DNA from 4 places in the Streptomyces sp. 3330 genome. Region 4 is predicted to be linked to each of the others. Evidence: riboswitches for the same ligand, from Rfam matches in the RefSeq annotation. Region 4 holds a riboswitch; each other region holds the start of a gene.

What was found. A riboswitch is a leader RNA that binds a small molecule or an ion and turns the genes downstream of it on or off. The one in region 4 is predicted to bind cyclic di-AMP.
Positions count from the first base shown of each region.
Region 1: linked by a shared signal. The riboswitch ahead of J2X68_RS29985 (M23 family metallopeptidase) and the one ahead of J2X68_RS34925 (LysM peptidoglycan-binding domain-containing M23 family metallopeptidase) in region 4 are both predicted to bind cyclic di-AMP.
Region 2: linked by a shared signal. The riboswitch ahead of J2X68_RS19380 (M23 family metallopeptidase) and the one ahead of J2X68_RS34925 (LysM peptidoglycan-binding domain-containing M23 family metallopeptidase) in region 4 are both predicted to bind cyclic di-AMP.
Region 3: linked by a shared signal. The riboswitch ahead of J2X68_RS30865 (C40 family peptidase) and the one ahead of J2X68_RS34925 (LysM peptidoglycan-binding domain-containing M23 family metallopeptidase) in region 4 are both predicted to bind cyclic di-AMP.

Region 1 is NZ_JAVDVA010000021.1:126,964-131,236, reverse strand. It holds gene J2X68_RS29995 (HPr family phosphocarrier protein) at 1-12, shown strand, start outside; gene J2X68_RS29990 (GntR family transcriptional regulator) at 240-935, opposite strand; gene J2X68_RS29985 (M23 family metallopeptidase) at 1,124-1,867, opposite strand; cyclic di-AMP (ydaO/yuaA leader) riboswitch at 1,882-2,050, opposite strand; gene J2X68_RS29980 (pitrilysin family protein) at 2,245-3,633, opposite strand; gene J2X68_RS29975 (pitrilysin family protein) at 3,630-4,273, opposite strand, start outside.
Region 2 is NZ_JAVDVA010000010.1:258,883-263,155, reverse strand. It holds gene J2X68_RS19390 (PrsW family intramembrane metalloprotease) at 1-169, shown strand, start outside; gene J2X68_RS19385 (aldo/keto reductase) at 412-1,350, opposite strand; gene J2X68_RS19380 (M23 family metallopeptidase) at 1,616-2,638, opposite strand; cyclic di-AMP (ydaO/yuaA leader) riboswitch at 2,646-2,814, opposite strand; tRNA gene J2X68_RS19375 (tRNA-Met) at 3,141-3,214, opposite strand; gene J2X68_RS19370 (dihydrofolate reductase family protein) at 3,286-4,273, opposite strand, start outside.
Region 3 is NZ_JAVDVA010000023.1:14,504-18,776, reverse strand. It holds gene J2X68_RS30885 (8-amino-7-oxononanoate synthase) at 1-325, shown strand, start outside; gene J2X68_RS30880 (DUF397 domain-containing protein) at 371-613, opposite strand; gene J2X68_RS30875 (helix-turn-helix transcriptional regulator) at 623-1,483, opposite strand; gene J2X68_RS30870 (ATP-binding protein) at 1,697-2,179, shown strand; gene J2X68_RS30865 (C40 family peptidase) at 2,238-2,711, opposite strand; cyclic di-AMP (ydaO/yuaA leader) riboswitch at 2,715-2,926, opposite strand; gene J2X68_RS30860 (hypothetical protein) at 3,269-3,574, opposite strand; gene J2X68_RS30855 (ATP-dependent Clp protease proteolytic subunit) at 3,582-4,217, opposite strand.
Region 4 is NZ_JAVDVA010000031.1:67,988-72,260, reverse strand. It holds gene J2X68_RS34930 (alpha-galactosidase) at 1-1,950, shown strand, start outside; cyclic di-AMP (ydaO/yuaA leader) riboswitch at 2,220-2,413, shown strand; gene J2X68_RS34925 (LysM peptidoglycan-binding domain-containing M23 family metallopeptidase) at 2,418-3,386, shown strand; gene J2X68_RS34920 (hypothetical protein) at 3,634-3,957, shown strand; gene J2X68_RS34915 (DUF6250 domain-containing protein) at 3,972-4,273, shown strand, end outside.

The DNA.
Region 1 (4,273 bases), on a different contig from region 4:
GAGACCGTCTGAGCGCACACGGCCCGATGCGCGCCCGAGCCGGCTCCGCCGTCGCGGAGCCGGCTGCGCGCTAAACGGGTCGCAGGATTGACGGTCGCGGTGTCCGTCGCCTCTCGGGCGCCGCACCGACAACTCTGAAGGGCTCGTCCGAATTACCGGGCGAGCCCTTCGCATTTCCCGTTCACGGGCAGCAGAAATAATCCCCGAGAATTATCCCCTCTTTGTATACGGCCCTTTTGTTAATGCCGCAGACCCGTCATGTTTACGGGAGGTTGCGAAGTCCTCACACGGTCGGCGCGTTCGGGGCCGCCGGAAAAGCGCAGCCGGTGCGCGGCCGTCGCGCGCTCGGTGTGCAGCGCCGTGATCGCCCGCGCACGCTCACCGTCGCCGCGCGCCACCGCGTCCACGATCGCGCCGTGCTCAGCCCACGACTCCGCGGGGTTGGCCGGGGCCTCCACCGCGTACATCCAGGCGATCTTGTGGCGCAGCTGGGTCAGCATCGACGTCAGGGCATGGCTGCCCGAGGACTGGGCGAGCGTCTCGTGGAACCAGCCCCCCAAGGAGCGCAGATCCTCGCTGTTGCCGCGTCTGGCCCGCTCCTGGCCCAGCCGGACGAGTCCCCGCAGGACCTTCAGATGGGCCTCGGTGCGCCGCTGGGCGGCCCGCGAGGCGCCGAGCGGCTCCAGGAGCATGCGCATCTCCAGCAGGTCCGCGGCCTCCTGCTCGGTCGGCTCCGCGACGCACGCGCCCGCGTGCCGCCGCGTGACGACGAAGCCCTCGGCCTCCAGCGTGCGCAGCGCCTCGCGGACCGGGACGCGGGAGACGCCGTAGCGGCGGGCGAGGAGTTCCTCGGTGAGGCGGCTGCCGCGCTCGTAGACACCCGCGACGATGTCGTCCCGAATGGCCGTGCACACCGAGTGCGCCGGAATACGCATGACGGACCTCCGCCTTAATCCCCGTGAAACGTCGACGATTGACGTGTGTTCCGTGACTCTATTGCAATGAGCGGGAATTTCCGATGGCGGGCCGGAATCCGGGGATATTTTTTGGACAGCAGGGCCTCGAAAACGCCGAAAGCCCCGGCCGGGAGGGCCGGGGCAAGACGATCTGTCGCCGTGGGTCGTCAGACGTTCACGCCGTGGTTGCGGAGGTAGGCGACCGGGTCGATGTCCGAGCCGTACTCCGCGGTGGTGCGGGCCTCGAAGTGCAGATGCGCGCCGGTGACGTTGCCGGTGGCGCCGGACAGGGCGATCCGCTGGCCCGGGGTGACCTGCTGGCCCACCGCCACCTCGATGGACGACAGGTGACCGTACTGGGTGTACGTCCCGTCGTTCATCTTGATGACGATCTGGTTGCCGTACGCCCCGCCCCAGCCGGCCTCGACGACGGTGCCCATGCCGACCGCGTGCACGGTGGTGCCGCTCGCCGCGTGGAAGTCGATGCCGGTGTGGCTGCCGGAGGACCACAGGGAGCTGCTGGCCTGGTAGCTGGTCGACACGTAGGAGCCGGTGATCGGCGAGACGAACGTGTTGAGGCGCTTGCGCTCGGCCTCGCGGGCCGCACGCACGCGTGCCTCGCGCTCCTCCACGGCCTTCTTGGCGGCGGCCTGCCGGGCGGCCTCCTCGAAGGCCGCGTGCTTCTGCACGGCGACCTGGTCGTCGACCTGCTCCGCGACGGCCTCGGAGGCGGTGACGACGGGGATCAGCCCGGTCTGCTCGGGGCTGGGCTCGGCGGCGAGGGCCGGGGAGGCGGCGACGGTGGCCATCACGCCGGTGGTGGTGAGCGCCGCGACGCCCGCCGCGCGAGCGGTGGTCCGCTGCATCCGGCCGGGACGACGGTGCTTGCCGGGCGCGCAGGTGAACGCCATGAAGTCGGGTGTGTCCTTTCCTTCCCTCTCGCCTACCGGGTTAGCTGACGGGTTCGGAGCAGGAAGGTCTCCTACGGACCCCCTCGCGTTCACGCGCGGGCGTCCGATTCACCCCAGGGACTTCACAAGTGGGTCCCCGGCTCCCCTGGCTCGCGCCGTACGGGGACTCGGCGATGACTGTCCGGTGCCGCGGCTGCGGCGCACTGCCTGACGAACAGTCCGGATGACGCTAAGCGGCGCGGGTTTCAATCCTCAAACGGATCCCGGTTTTTGTAGCGCATCCCACAGGGCAGACGGGCAACCTCCGCATCAATTCGGACATACGGAGGCCCTGGTGACGCTCGGTCGACCAGGGCCCCGCACGCGCGTGCCGCTGCCTACTCCGCGGACACGACCTTCACCTCGCCGATGCCGAGGGCCTCGACCGGCTCCTTGATCCGGGCCGCGTCACCGACGAGGACGGTCACCAGGCGGTCCACCGGGAAGGCGTTCACGGCCGCCGCGGTGGCCTCCACCGTGCCGGTCGCGGCGAGCTGCTGGTACAGCGTGGCCTGGAAGTCGTCGGGCAGGTGCTGCTCGACCTGGTCGGCCAGCGTGCCGGCGACGGCCGCGGCGGTCTCGAACTTCAGCGGCGCCACACCGACCAGGTTCTGCACGGCGACGTCGCGCTCCGCGTCGGTCAGCCCCTCGGCGGCGAGGGTGCGCAGCACCTTCCAGAGGTCGTCCAGCGCGGGTCCGGTGTTCGGGGTGTCGACGGAGCCGCTGATGGCGAGCATCGCGGCGCCCGAGCCGTCCGGGGCGGACCGCAGGACCTGGCCGAACGCGCGGACACCGTAGGTGTAGCCCTTCTCCTCGCGCAGGACGCGGTCCAGGCGGGAGGTGAGGGTGCCACCGAGGCAGTACGTGCCGAGCACCTGCGCGGGCCACACACGGTCGTGCCGGTCGGCGCCGATCCGGCCGATCAGCAGCTGCGTCTGGACGGCGCCGGGGCGGTCCACGATGACGACCCGGCCGGCGTCGTCGGCGGTCACCGGCGGCACGGGCCGCGGCTGGGCCGAGGAGCCCGTCCAGGCGCCCAGGGTGTCGCCGAGGAGCGCCTCCAGGTCGACACCCGTGAGGTCGCCGACGACCACGGCGGTGGCCGTGGCGGGACGCACGTGCTTCTCGTAGAAGGCGCGTACGGCGGCGGAGTCGATCTTCTCGACCGTCTCCGCGGTGCCCTGGCGGGGCCGCGACATCCGCGCGGTGGCCGGGAACAGCTCCTTGGAGAGCTCCTTGGCCGCGCGCCGGGAGGGGTTGGCCAGCTCGTGCGGGATCTCGTCCAGGCGGTTGCGGACGAGGCGCTCGACCTCGCTGTCGGCGAACGCGGGGGCCCTGAGGGCGTCGGCGAGCAGACCGAGGCCCTTGGGCAGGCGCGAGGCCGGCACTTCGAGGCTCAGCCGGACGCCGGGGTGATCGGCGTGCGCGTCCAGGGTGGCGCCGCAGCGCTCCAGTTCGGCGGCGAACTCCTCGGCGGAGTGCTTGTCGGTGCCCTCGGAGAAGGCGCGCGCCATGATCGTGGCGACGCCGTCGAGGCCGGCCGGTTCGGCGTCCAGGGGCGCGTCGAGGAGGATCTCGACGGCGACGACCTGCTGGCCGGGACGGTGGCAGTGCAGCACGGTCAGGCCGTTGGCCAGCGCGGTGCGCTCGGGCGCCGGGAACGCCCACGGCTTGGCCTCGCCCGCCCGGGGCTGGGGGTGGAAGTCCATCGTGGCGAGCTCGGTCACCGGGCCGCCTCCTCGTTCTCGTCCTGGTCGGCGGGGGCTTCGGCGGCGGTCGGCTCGTAGACGAGCACCGCGCGGTTGTCGGGGCGCAGGCGGGCCTTGGCGACCTCCTGCACCTCCTCGGGCGTCACGTCCAGCACGCGCTGGACGGCGGTGAGCGCGAGCTGCGGGTCGCCGAACAGGACGGCGTAGCGGCACAGTTCGTCGGCGCGTCCGGCGACCGTGCCGAGCCGGTCGAGCCACTCGCGTTCCAACTGCGCCTGGGCCCGCTCCATTTCCTCGGCCGTCGGGCCCTCTTCGGCGAACCGGGCGAGCTCCTCGTCGATGGCGGCCTCGATGACGGGCACCTCGACGTCGCCGGACGTCTTCACGTCCAGCCAGCCCAGCGAGGGCGCTCCGGCGAGCCGCAGCAGGCCGAAGCCGGCCGCGACGGCCGTACGGTCGCGGCGCACCAGCCGGTTGTACAGGCGCGAGGACTCGCCGCCGCCGAGGACGGTGAGCGCCAGGTCGACGGCGTCGCACGCGCGCGTGCCGTCCTCGGGCAGCCGGTAGGCGGCCATCAGCGCACGGGCCGGCACCTCCTCCTCGACGATCTCGCGCAGCTGCTCGCCGATGACGTCGGGCAGCGCGCCGTCACGGGGCG
Region 2 (4,273 bases), on a different contig from region 4:
GTACGGGAGCCCTGCCGGACCGTCGTACGGGTACGGCCACGGGGGCGGCTACGGGTATCCCGCACCGCACGGCCCCGGACCCGGCCCTGCCCAGGGGCCCGGCCCCGCACAGGGACCCGGACCGGGGTACCCGGCGAGCCCCTACCCGGCCCCCCACCCGCACCAGTGAGCAGGGCCGGCCGGGGCCGATCGGACCGAGCAGGCCAGGGCCGGGGCGGATGACGTCACCCAAGGCCAGGCCAGGCAGGTCGATCAGAACAAGCAGGGTCGGTCAGCCCAGGCAGGGTCGGGTCGGTCAGCCCAGGCAGGGTCGGTCGGAGCGGTCAGGCCAAAGGCTCTGGCCAAGCTAGATCAGACCAGGCCAGGTCAGGTCAGGTCAGGTCAGGTCAGGCCAGGCCAGGCCAGGTCAGGTCAGGCTCGGGTCAGGCGGGTGATCTCCTCCGCCGTCAGTTCCAGCTCCGCCACCCCCAGCAGCGCCGGCAGCTGCTCGACCGTGCGCGCGGAGGCGATCGGCGCGGCCACCGTCGGCTGCGCGGCGAGCCAGGCCAGGGCGACCGTGGGGATCCGGGTCCCGTGGGCCTGGGCGATCTCGTCCAGGGCGGTGAGGACGTTCCGGCCCCGCTCCGTGTCGAGGTGCTTGGCGGCGCCGGCGGCGCGGGCGCTCTGCACGGTCGTACCGGGCCGGTACTTGCCGGTGAGGAAGCCTGCGGCCAGGGCGTAGTAGGGGACGGCGGCGAGGCCGAAGCGGGCGGCGAGATCCTGGAGGCCGCCCTCGTAGGTGTCGCGGGAGACCAGGTTGTAGTGGGGCTGGAGGGCGACGTACCGGGCCAGGCCCTCGCGGTCGGAGAACTCCAGCGACTCCTGGAGACGCTCGGGCGAGATGTTGGAGGCGGCGATGTGCCGCACCTTCCCCGCCCTCACCAGTTCGTCGAGCGCGCCGATGATCTCCTCGACCGGCACCTCGGGCTTGTCGAAGTGCGTGTAGTAGAGGTCGATGTGGTCGGTGCCCAGACGGCGGAGCGAGGCGTCGGCGGCGGCCTTGATGTTGTCGGCGGACAGACCGGGGAAGTCGGGGTGCTGGCTCACCTTGGTGGCGATCACGACGTCGTCGCGGTTGCCCCGGGCCTTCAGCCACCTGCCGATGATCGTCTCGGACTCACCACCGCTGTTGCCATCGACCCACGCCGAGTAGGAGTCGGCGGTGTCGATCAGGTTGCCGCCCGCGGCCGTGTAGGCGTCGAGCACGGCGAAGGAGGCCGTCTCGTCGGCGGTCCAGCCGAACACGTTGCCGCCGAGGGCGAGCGGGAAGACCTCGAGGTCCGAGGAGCCGAGCGTGCGAAGAGAAGTCATGCCTCGTCTCAACAGGCGCCGACGGCCCGCCCATTCCGGACGTGACACGAAGAACATGTGAACAGCCCCCGGGAACGGCCCGCCCGAGCGCGCGTGCGCACGGCACAGCCCGGCAGCCCCGACGCGGAGGGCGTCGGGGCTGCCGGGGTGGATCAGGGGTACCGGACGAGCGGGCTCGGGGCGACCGGATGAGCGGCTCAGGGTGGTCGAAGGAGCGGCTCGGGGGTCCGTACAGCTCAGCTCAGGGGCTTGCCCGAGGGACGGCTCAGGGGTTGAGGCCCTTGTCGCGGAGCCAGGCCGCCGGGTCGATGCCGTCGGCGCTGCCGCCGGGGTGGACCTCGAGGTGGAGGTGGGCTCCGGTGACGTTCCCGGTCGCGCCCACCCGGCCGATGACGTCACCGGTGGCGACCTTCTGGCCGACACTGACGCTGATCGACGACTGGTGGCAGAACCACAGCTCGGTGCCGTCGTCCAGGGTCAGGATGGTGCGGTAGCCGTAGGAACCGGCCCAGCCGGCCTCGGTGATGGTGCCGCTGTGGACGGCCTTGATGAGCGTGCCCGTCGGCGCGGCGAAGTCCAGACCCGTGTGGTAGCCGGAGGACCAGAGGGAACCGGCCTGGCCGAAGGTCGAGGTGATGGTGTACGAGGAGGTCGGCAGCGTGTACTGCTTGGCCAGCTCGGCCAGGCGCGCGGCCTCGGCCTTCGCGGCGGCTTCCTCCGCGGCCTTCTTCTTCGCGGCGGCGGCCTTGGCCTCCGCCTCCTTCTCGGCCTTGGCGGCGGCGTCGGCCTCGGCCTTGGCCGCCGCGGCGAGGGCCTTGACCTCGACCTGGGACTGCTGGGACTCGGCCTGCGCCATGATCCGGCTGCGCAGCGCCTCGCCGGCGTCGGCGGCGCTGTCCTCGGTGTCCACGGCGGCTTCGGAGCCGAAGCTGGCGAGGGCCGGAGCGGCTTCCGGGGTGGGCTCTTCGTCGGAGATGAGCGAGCCCACGTTGGGCAGGTCCGGCATCGAGATGGAGACCGGGGCCTTGCCGGTGTTGGCGCTGGCCATGCCGCCCGCGCTGACGGCGGCTATGACGCCGACCCCGAGAACGGTGGAGCTGCGGGCGAATCCGCCGCCGCGCTGCTTGGCGACGCGGTGCTTGCCGCGTACCGGGCGAGTGGACTCCGCGGTGGGGTTCCACTCCTCCCAAGGTCCCTCGTCGGTGCGGTAGCCGCCGTAGCCGAAGGTCTCGGTGGACCGCTGGCTGGGCGCGTACGGGGCCTCGGGGGCAGGCGGGTTGGACGCCACGCGGGCGCACTCCTTTCCTTCCGTCGCCTACCGGGTTAGCTGACGGGTTCGGAGCGGGAAGGTCTCCTACGCGCGTATACCGGTCGTGGACTCTGCGAGTTCACGACGGCTTCCGCGTGATTCACCCCATGGTGGTGGTTCCCCGGTTCCCTTGCGGGATTCGGCACGTGCCGCACGGAGCCGACTCTGGTGCCGGCTGGGACGACCGCGCTGCGTTATCGAACGTTAATAGACCCGGGGGTGGGTTTCCAAGCTGTTCCTCTTGATCAACAACATTTCTGGCCTGGACTTTTGGGCTACCAGCGGTGAAAAACGGGCGAGTTGACCCCGCCCCGCCCTGCCCCGGAAACGCTTCATCAGTCATCCGGCTTTTGATGGTGACTCAGTTGTTATGCGCAGGGCGCTCGACCGGTCACCAGGAGTGAGGAAAGGGCCGGGAAAAGGCATCGGCGAAAACGCCGAAGGCCGAAACCCTTTCGGATTCCGGCCTTCGGTTCATCAGTAGCGGGGACAGGATTTGAACCTGCGACCTCTGGGTTATGAGCCCAGCGAGCTACCGAGCTGCTCCACCCCGCGGCGATGAACCCAACTGTACGCCATCAGCGGGACAGAAAGCACATCGGTTGATCCACGGGGCCCCGGCCGCCTCACAGGAGGTGGCGATTCGGCTCCTTCGCCCGCTCCTCGTACTCCGGGAGCACCAGGACGTCGACGCCCCGGTCCGTCAGCAGACCGGTGCCGTCGGCGTCCGTGACGAAGGTGTCCGGCTCCCGCCAGGCCGTGACCACCCTGCGCACTCCCGCGTCGAGGATGAGACGGGCACAGGGGGCCGGGCGGGAGGAGCGGCGCGCGCACGGTTCGAGGCTGCTGTAGACGGTGGCCGCGGGCAGCCGGGGGTCGGCGGGGTCGAGCTTCGCGAGGGCGGCCTCCTCGGCGTGCACGACCGGGTCGCCCGCCTCGCGGGAGTGGCCGCGCGCCAGTTCCGTGCCGTCGGCGGCCACGATCACCGCGCCGACGCTGAAGGCGGTCTCCGACGGCGGACAGTCGGCCGCGAGGGCGCAGGCGAGGGCCAGCCAGTGCCGGTCGGCCGCGGCGGGCAGCCGTCCGGTGCCGGGGGCGGTGGGCTCGTAGCGGTTCAGGACGACGTCCTCGATGCGCCGGGTCTCCACCAGGCGCAGGCGTCCGCCCTGGTAGCCGCCCGGCCCGAAGAGGCGGGGCGCGGCCGGGTCGCCGACGAAGAGCGGGGCGAGGACGAGCTGGAGTTCGTCGGCCAGGCCCTGCCGGAGCAGCTGCGTGTGCACCGTCCCGCCGCCCTCGACCATGAGACGCCGTACGCCGCGCACGTCATGGAGGTGTTCCAGGAGGCGGCGCCAGTCGAGTTCGGGGCCGAGCGGGACGGCGTCCGCGGCGATGCCGAGCGCGCGGACCCGCTCGGCGCCCTTCTCCGTCGTGTAGACGACCTTCTCGCCGCCCGTGTGCCAGAAGTTCGCCGCCGGATCGAGGTCGCCGGAGCCGCTGACGGTGACCTTGAGGGGGTACGGCGGCAGTCCGGCGGCCTCGCGGGCGGCGCGGCGCGCGGGGGAGTTCACGAGGAGCCGGGGATTGTCGGCGCGGATCGTGCCGGCGCCGATGAGG
Region 3 (4,273 bases), on a different contig from region 4:
GCTGGCCGCCCTCGGGCTGCTGCGCAGGGAGCCCCAGCGCGCGGCACGCGCGCGTGAGGTGGCGGGCGAGCTGCACGCGCGGCTGACGGCCGCGGGCCTGGCGGCGGTGCGTCCGGACGCCGCGGTCGTCTCCGTGCGTGCCCCGTCCCCGGAGGGGGCCCTGCGCTGGGCGGCGGACTGCCGGTCGGCAGGCCTGGCCGTGGGCTGCTTCCGTCCTCCCTCCGTGCCCGACGGCATCTCACGTCTCAGGCTCACCGCGCGCGCGGACCTCTCCGGGGCCGAGCTGGAACGCGCTGTACAGGTGATCGGCGAAACACGACCATGAGTCGGCGTGACACGGCCGTGGACCGCTCTGACGGTTGCGGTGCGGTCAGGGGACCCGTGAGAAGACGGCCGTGAAGCCCGACCAGCTCTCGGGGGAGAAGAGCAGGGCGGGGCCGGCCGGGTCCTTGGAGTCGCGGACGGCGAGCAGACCGGCCCAGGGGCCGGAGGCCGGCCGGGCGGTCTCCACACAGTTGTTCGCTCCCGTGCTGTAGCTGCTGCGCAGCCAGCGCACATCCGGAAGTCGGTCGGGATCGGTACTGGAAGGTACGTTCCGCGGTGATGCGGACATGGTGCCTCCTTACGCGCCGTCGGCTATCGCGGCGATGTAATCCGATGAGTCCCCGGGCGAAAGGGCGTGCGCCCGAAGGGCGTTGAAGGCCTCGGTGTAGGCCTGGAGGTCTTCTTTCCGTTCGAGATAGAGGCTACTCGTCAAGTGGTCTAGAACGACAACATCCAGATCAGAAGTGCGCGAAAATGAGAAGATAACGAAAGGGCCAGTTACCCCGATATGCGCTCCGGCGGCGAACGGCAACACCTGAAGCCGGACTTGGGGCAATCGGGCGGCCTCGACGAGCCGGCCGAGCTGCCGTGCCATCACCTCGGGACCGCCCACCACCCGCCGCAGCACCGCCTCGTCCAGTACCGCGCACAGTTCCAGCGGCGGCTGCGCGCGCAGCACGTCCTGGCGGGCCAGCCGCACCTCCACGAGGGTGTCGAGCTGGTCCTCGTCGCCCCCTTCCACGGATGCCCTGGTCACCGCGCGCGCGTACTCGGGCGTCTGCAGCAGTCCCGGCACCACCGTCGTCTCCAGGGTGCGCATGGCGCTCGCCTGCGACTCCAGGCTGATGAAGTCCCGGTAGGTGGGCGGCAGCACCCCGCGGTAGGCGTGCCACCAGTGGTCCCGGCCGCCGCTGCCGCCCGCGCCCGCCAATGCCAGCATCAGCTCCCGCAGTTGCGGATCCTCGACGGCGTAGGCGTCGAGGAGTAACCGCACATCGGCCGGTTTCGATCCACTGATGCCGGTCTCGATGCGGCTCACCTTGGACTGGTGCCAGCCCACGAGCCGGGCCGCCTCACCACTGGTGAGCCCCGCCTGGGCGCGCAGATTGCGCAGTTCGGCGCCCAGCTTTCGGCGGCGTACCGCGGGACCGTGCTGCATGGGCTCCTCCTTACTCCTATCGGGCCGACCAAATACGCTCTGCCGTCGCAGAGTTCACCGCATTGGGCGACAGATATATGCATATCTCGGTGGATCCGACCCGTGACCGGCCCGGTAATGGCAGTCTGGCGAAGAAGCACCAGTCCGGGACCGTACTCGAACCATCCGCGCCGTGTCGGGCTCCCGGTCCCGTGGGAAAGGGTCGACGTCGCCATGGCAGATCACCTGGAAGCATCCGTCACTCTGCCGAGCGATCCCGCCTCGGTCTCCGCGGCCCGGGTCTTCGTGGCCGGCGCCCTCGGGGAATGGGGCCTTCCGGCGGACGCGGAGATGGCCGACGCCGTCCGGCTGATCGTCTCGGAACTCGCCACCAACGCCGTGCAGCACACCTTCGGGCAGTCACCCACCTTCACGGTGGACCTGGTCCTCGACCGTGACGAACACCTGCGCGTCGGGGTCACCGACAGCCACCCGCGCTTCCCCAAACGACTGCCGGCCGCCGTCCAGCAGGACAACGGCCGAGGCATGGTGATCATTCGCTGGCTCACCGCGGAGCGCGGCGGCAGGCTGAGAGTGCGGCCCACCCGGGAGGGCGGCAAGACGGTCACCGTCGAGCTCCCGTGGGCCGTCCCGGTGGCGGAGCCGGTGGCCGGCGCCCTGACGGCCTCGGCGGAGGGTGAGCTCCCGGGGCGGTGAAGGCGCGTCAGGACGCCCCCACCGCCCCGGGAAGAACCGCCCGTGACCCTGGTGGGCCCTAGCGGACCCGCCCGTACCAGACGCTCTTGGTCCAGATCTTCTGAAGCTTCACCACGTCGCCGGTCTTCGGCGAGTGCCAGATCTTGCCCTTACCCGCGTAGATCCCGACGTGGTACACGTTCGAGCCCGAGTGGAAGAACACCAGGTCGCCTGCCTTGCGGCTCGACGCCTTGATGTGCTTCGTCTTGTTGTACTGCTGGGACGCCGTCCGGGGCAGGCTCTTGCCCGCCTTCTTGAACGAGTACAGCGTGAGCCCCGAGCAGTCGAACCTCTTCGGTCCGGTGGCCCCGTACTTGTAGGGAGCACCCTTCTTGGAGGCCGCGATCTGGAGCGCCTTCGTCGCCGGTGTGGCGGCCGCGGCGTCGGGGGCGAGCCCCGGGACCACGACCGAGCCGCCCACGGCGGCGATGGCGAAAGCCGAGGCCGTACCGGCCCGGGCCATGAGCGACGGGACACGATTGAGCGCAGTCATGCGCAACCCTTCGTCAGCCGCCTGTGAAGGATGACCTGTCGGATTCGGGCTGGCGAAGTTGCCCGGCCGCTGCTGCGGCTTCACCCCAAGGGCTGCTCGGCCCGGTCATGGCGTGACCGTTCCGGCGACCCGTCGTGCTTGGGTCCTCCACTCCTGCCGATGCACTCCTGTCGACCGGTCATCCGGGCGGCGGCAGGACTCGGCGTCCGCCCGGACCGCCCCGCCGCTTGTGGCGGGGGCTTGTCGTCAGTCAGGGATCTTGGCTCACCGATGTCCGAAAATCCCAACGGAACCGGGGATTTGTGGGGTTACTCACCACTCACCCGTTCGGGTGGACACCCTGATGGGCGATCAGGTGTCAAGGCGCTCCAGGGCCTCCCACCAGCGGCGGAGCTCGCTATTCCGCCCGAAGAGCGCCCATTTGCGCAACCGCGGAGGGGTCGGGGGAACCGTAGACGCTCCGCTGAACGGGGGTACCTCTTCTGGGCCGTTTCAACTCCGGTCCGGTCGTCACGTCCTGGGCGCGAGCGGGCCGGACCGGAGGTGGATCCGGCGGGTCAACTGTCGGAGAGCGGGGGCAGCGTGACCCGCGCGGTGCGGCGCTCCCCGTCCAGGACGCGCAGCGCCCGCGCGAGCGTCGGCGCGTGCAGTTCGCTCTCGCCCCGCTGGTGCATCCGCGCCAGGGCGTCGCGCAGCGCGGCCGCCTTGGTCACCAGCGCCTGGGCGGCGCGCAGTCCGCGGTAGGTGTCGCCCTGGTGGGCGGGGTTGATCCGGCCGAGCATGTCGACTACGTCGAGGTAACCGTCGATCAGCTCGGCCTCCGCGCGGGTGAGCGCGGGCAACGGCGGCAGTTCGGGCACCATCGGCGGCTCACCGCCCGCCGGGTGTGCCGGCCGAGGCCCTGCGGGGCGGGACGATCCCGTCCACCAGGCCGTACTCCACGGCCTCCTGGGCGGGGAGGAACCTGTCCCGCTCGATGTCCGCGGTCACCTGCTCCGGCGGCCGCCCGGTGTGCCGTACGAGCATCTCCTCCAGGCTCGCGCGGGTCCGCGCCAGCTCCTCGGCCCGGATCGCCAGGTCGCTCGCCCGCCCCTCGGCCTGCCCGGGCAGGGACGGCCGGCGGATCGTCATCCGCGCGCCCTGCAGCGCGTACCGCTTGCCCGGCGTGCCGGCCGCCGGCAGCACCGCCGCGGACGCGTCCGCGCGGCCCAGGCAGGTGGTCTCCACGTCGCAGGTGACGTACCGGAGCGTGTCGTAGAGAGCCGTCATCGCGCTGAAGGAGCCGCCGGGGGAGTTGATGTACAGCGCGATGTCCCGGTCCGGATCCGTGTGCGCGAGGTACATGAACCGGGCCGTCACGTCGTTCGCCGAGACGTCGTCGATCCGCGTCCCCAGGAAGACGATCCGCTCCTCCAGCAGCTTCGCGTACGGATCCGTGGTCCGGTGCCCGAAGCCCGTGCGCTCGGTGAACCCGGGCAGGACATGGCGGGCGGACGGTCGGTTCATCGGAGCCCCTCCCTCTGCGGCCTCACAGGAACTGTAAAAAATGTACAGGATGTACG
Region 4 (4,273 bases):
GACGCCGAGGCGCTCGCCGCCCTTCCGCCGTCGGAGCGGGGGGCGTCCTTCGAGTCCCCGCTCGACGGCCGGGAGGAGTACCCGGTCGAGGGCGGCCCCCGCTTCGTCCGGCCCGCCCTGTCCGTGCGCACCGACGAGGGGCGCGGCACCGAGTGGTCCTACGAGGACTACGAGGCCGACGGCGACGAGCTGCGGCTGCGGTTCCGGGACGCCGGGCTGGCCGTCATCCTGCACTACCGGATGCGGGGCGATGTCGTCGAGCGCTGGACGACCCTGCGCAACGACGGCGAGCGGCCGCTGGAGCTGCTGCGCGCCGACTCCGCCACGTGGACCCTGCCCGAGCGTGACGACTGGCGGCTGTCGCAGCTGCACGGCCGCTGGGCCGCCGAGTCCCGGCTCACCCGGTCCCCGCTCACCTACGGCGAGAAGGTGATCGGCAGCCGCCGCGGCCACACCGGCCACCAGCACCTGCCCTGGGTCGCCCTGGACACCGACGCGACCGAGGAGCGCGGCGAGGTCTACGGCTGTGCCCTCGGCTGGTCGGGCTCCTGGCGGATCGCCGTCGCCCAACTGCCGGACGCGCGCGTGCAGATCACCGGCGGCGCCGGGTACGACGACTCGGGTCTGCTGCGGCTGGCCGCGGGGGAGTCCTTCACCACCCCCGTCTTCGCCGGCCTGTGGAGCGACGGCGGCTTCGGCGGGGCGAGCCGCGCCTGGCACGCCTACCAGCGCGCGTACGTCGTCCCGGACGCAGGGCAGGACCGGCCGGTGCTGTTCAACTCCTGGGAGGCCACCTACTTCGACATCTCCGAGGAGCAGCAGAGCGCGCTCGCCCGGCGGGCCGCCGCGATCGGCGTGGAGCTCTTCGTCGTCGACGACGGCTGGTTCGGGGCACGGACCGGCGACCACGCCGGGCTCGGCGACTGGCAGCCCAACCCCGACCGGTTCCCGGGCGGGCTGAAGCCCCTCGCCGACCACGTCCACGGCCTCGGGATGCAGTTCGGCATCTGGGTCGAGCCCGAGATGGTCAACCCGGACAGCGAGCTGTACCGGGCCCACCCCGACTGGGTGCAGTTCCAATCCGGACGAAAGCGGACGGAGTTCCGCAATCAGCTCATGCTCAACCTCGCGCGCGAGGACGTCCAGGAGTACCTGTGGGAGCAGCTCCACGGGCTCCTCTCCAGCGCGCCCATCGACTATGTGAAGTGGGACTTCAACCGCTGCTTCACCGACGCGGGATGGCCGGACGACCCTTACCCGCAGCGCCTCTGGGTCGACCACGTGCGGGCCCTGTACGCGCTCCTGGACCGGCTGCGCGAGGCGCACCCCGGGGTCGCCTTCGAGTCCTGCTCGGGGGGCGGCGGCCGTATCGACCTCGGGATCATGAGCCGCACCGACCAGGTGTGGACCTCCGACAACACCGATCCGCTCGACCGGCTCGACATCCAGCACGGCTTCAGTCAGATCCATCCCGCCCGGGTCATGGCGGCCTGGGTCACCGACAGCCCGAACGCCCAGCTCAACGGCCGGGTCAGCTCGCTGCGCTTCCGGTTCGTCAGCGCCATGGCCGGTGTGCTCGGCATCGGCGGGGACCTCGCCGAGTGGAGCGACGAGGACCTGGCCGAGGCGCGTCGGTGGGTGGACCTCTACAAGGAGATCCGGCCGCTCGTGCAGCAGGGGGACCTCTACCGGCTGCGGCCCCCGGCAGGCGGTCTGAGCGCCGTCCAGTACGTGCGCGGTGACGAGAGCGTTGTCCTCGCCTGGCTCCAGGCACAGCGGTTCGGCGAGCCCGTTCCGGCGCTGCGGCTGCGCGGACTCGATCCGACAGCATCGTACGAATGCCGCGAAACGGGCGAAGTGCATCGAGGGGCCGTACTGCTGCACCACGGACTGCGTACCGGGCTGCGCGGCGACCTTGATGCGACGGTTATCCGGCTGCGTCGCATCTGAGGTTTCTGTCCGAATTGGCTCCTTCCTTCCAACTCGCTCTGGAATAAAGGAACCTGGAGAGCTGTCACGTGAGCAGCGTCATATCCGTGACCGTACGTCGCCCGTCATGTTCACGTAATTCGTATGCGTCACAAGGGTGCTTGGCGCCGGACGGACCCTTCGGCTCACCCAGTGTGACCGGGGATTCGCACAGGGGATCAAGAGAATGGCGTCGGCGGCGCAACCTCTGCTTGTCCCTGTGCGTCCTGGTCGCTTACGTTCCACACCAATCCGGACGGACGCCGAATCCTGCCACCGCCCGGAGCCCGCACACTCACCCGTATCGGCAGGAGCGGGGGACCCACAGGCACAACCGCCTGTTCCGGTCTCCGGAACAGGCTTTGGGGTAAAGCCGCGCCTCGGCGCGGCCGGACATCTCCAGTCCGCACCCGACAGCTCACCTCGCAGGCGCCGGAGAGGAATTCGCCATGCCCGCGAAGGGTAAGCACCGCCGTCCGAAGACCCAGCGCTTCACTCGCTCCATCGCCGTCGCCGGAACGGGCGGCGCCGCGCTCGCCCTTCCGCTCATAGGCGCCGCCGGCGCCCACGCGGCCCCCGCGCAGTCCGTCGCCCAGGCGGCTTCCCAGGCCGTACCCCAGCAGGCCGTGCAGTCCGTCCCGGTGGCGCAGAAGTCCGCCACCGCCACGACGGCCAAGACGTACACCGTGCGGTCCGGCGACTACCTGTCGAAGATCGCCGACGAGCAGGACGTCGACGGCGGCTGGCAGAAGCTGTACCAGGACAACCGGCAGGCCGTCGGAAGCGACCCGTCGCTGATCCATCCCGGCCTGAAGCTCTCGATCGGCAAGAAGGCCGCGACGGGCGGCACCGGTGCGTCGTCCGGTTCTTCTTCTTCCTCCTCCTCCTCGTCCTCGTCGAAGTCGAAGGCGTCCGGAGCCGAGTCGTCGTCCTCGGCGTCCTCTTCATCCGGTTCCTCCTCCTCGAAGACGGTCACCCAGGCCGCCGAGAGCGGTGCGAACACCTCCAGCGGTTACACGCTCCCGGTGGCGGGCGCCTCGGTCGGCACCGCCTACCACACCGCCGGCAGCATGTGGTCCAGCGGCTACCACACCGGCACCGACTTCGTCGTCCCCACCGGCACCTCCCTCAAGGCCGTGGGCGCGGGCACCGTCGTCTCCGCGGGCTGGGGCGGCGCGTACGGCAACCAGGTCGTCATCCGGCTCGCCGACGGCTACTACGCCCAGTACGCCCACCTGTCCCAGCTCTCCGTCTCGGCCGGCCAGACCGTGACCGCGGGCCAGCAGCTCGGGCTCTCCGGTGCGACCGGCAATGTGACCGGCCCGCACCTGCACTTCGAGATCCGCACCACGCCGGACTACGGCTCCGACGTGGACCCGATCGCCTACCTCCGCTCGCACGGCGTCTCCGTCGGCTGACCCCCTCCGACTCCGACGACCTCCCGCCTGACACGCGGCCGAAGGCCGGACCCGATCCCCGGGTCCGGCCTTCGGCATGTCCGGAGAGCGCGGAGGGCGGGCCGGGCCGGTGCGGGGCTCTGCGCGTTCATGATCGTTCTGTTGCGGTCCTGTGGCAGCCCTTCCCGCCCCGTCGACAGGCGGACGAGGGTCGGGGCAGAGTGATCTCCGTCAGGGCAAGCGCTTTCCATCGCTCCCCGGAGGTCCCGTGTCCGGCGTCGACCGACGCATCGTCATGAAGGGCGCCGCGGCCGGCGTCGTCTCCCGCGCTCGCGACGCCACCCCGTTCCACGGCTACCTCGTCGGCGGCCGGCGCGAGGAGACCCTCGCCGAGGCCGCCGACCACCCGGCCCTGGGGCCGCACACCGGCGCCGTGCCGACCGGCGCCCGCGTCCACGGGCTCGCCCGGAACCCCGCGTGCGGCCTCGGCCGGACCGTCCGCGGCCACCTCCGGTCCGCGTACACCGGCCACTGCCCCGGCGCCGGGACCCGCCGCGTTCCCGTGCCGCGACTCACCACTCCCACCCGCTGAAGGAGCCGACCGACATGACGACCACCCGCAGGGCGTTCGGAGCCCTGGCCGCCGGCGCCGCGCTGTCCGCCCTCGGCCCGGCGCCCGCCGCGAGCGCCGCGGGCGCCCGGCCCCGCCGTCGCCGCCTCATCGCCCACGACGACTTCCGCCACGGCCTGCGCCGGTGGGTGGCCGAACTGGAGGGCGGCGGGACGGTCACCGCCTCCCGCGGGACGCTGGAGGTCGACGTGCCCGCCGGGGCCACGATCTGGTTCGAGCGACCGCTCCAGGGGCCGTACGTCCTCGAGTACACCGCGACGCCCGTCGCCGCGGGCGG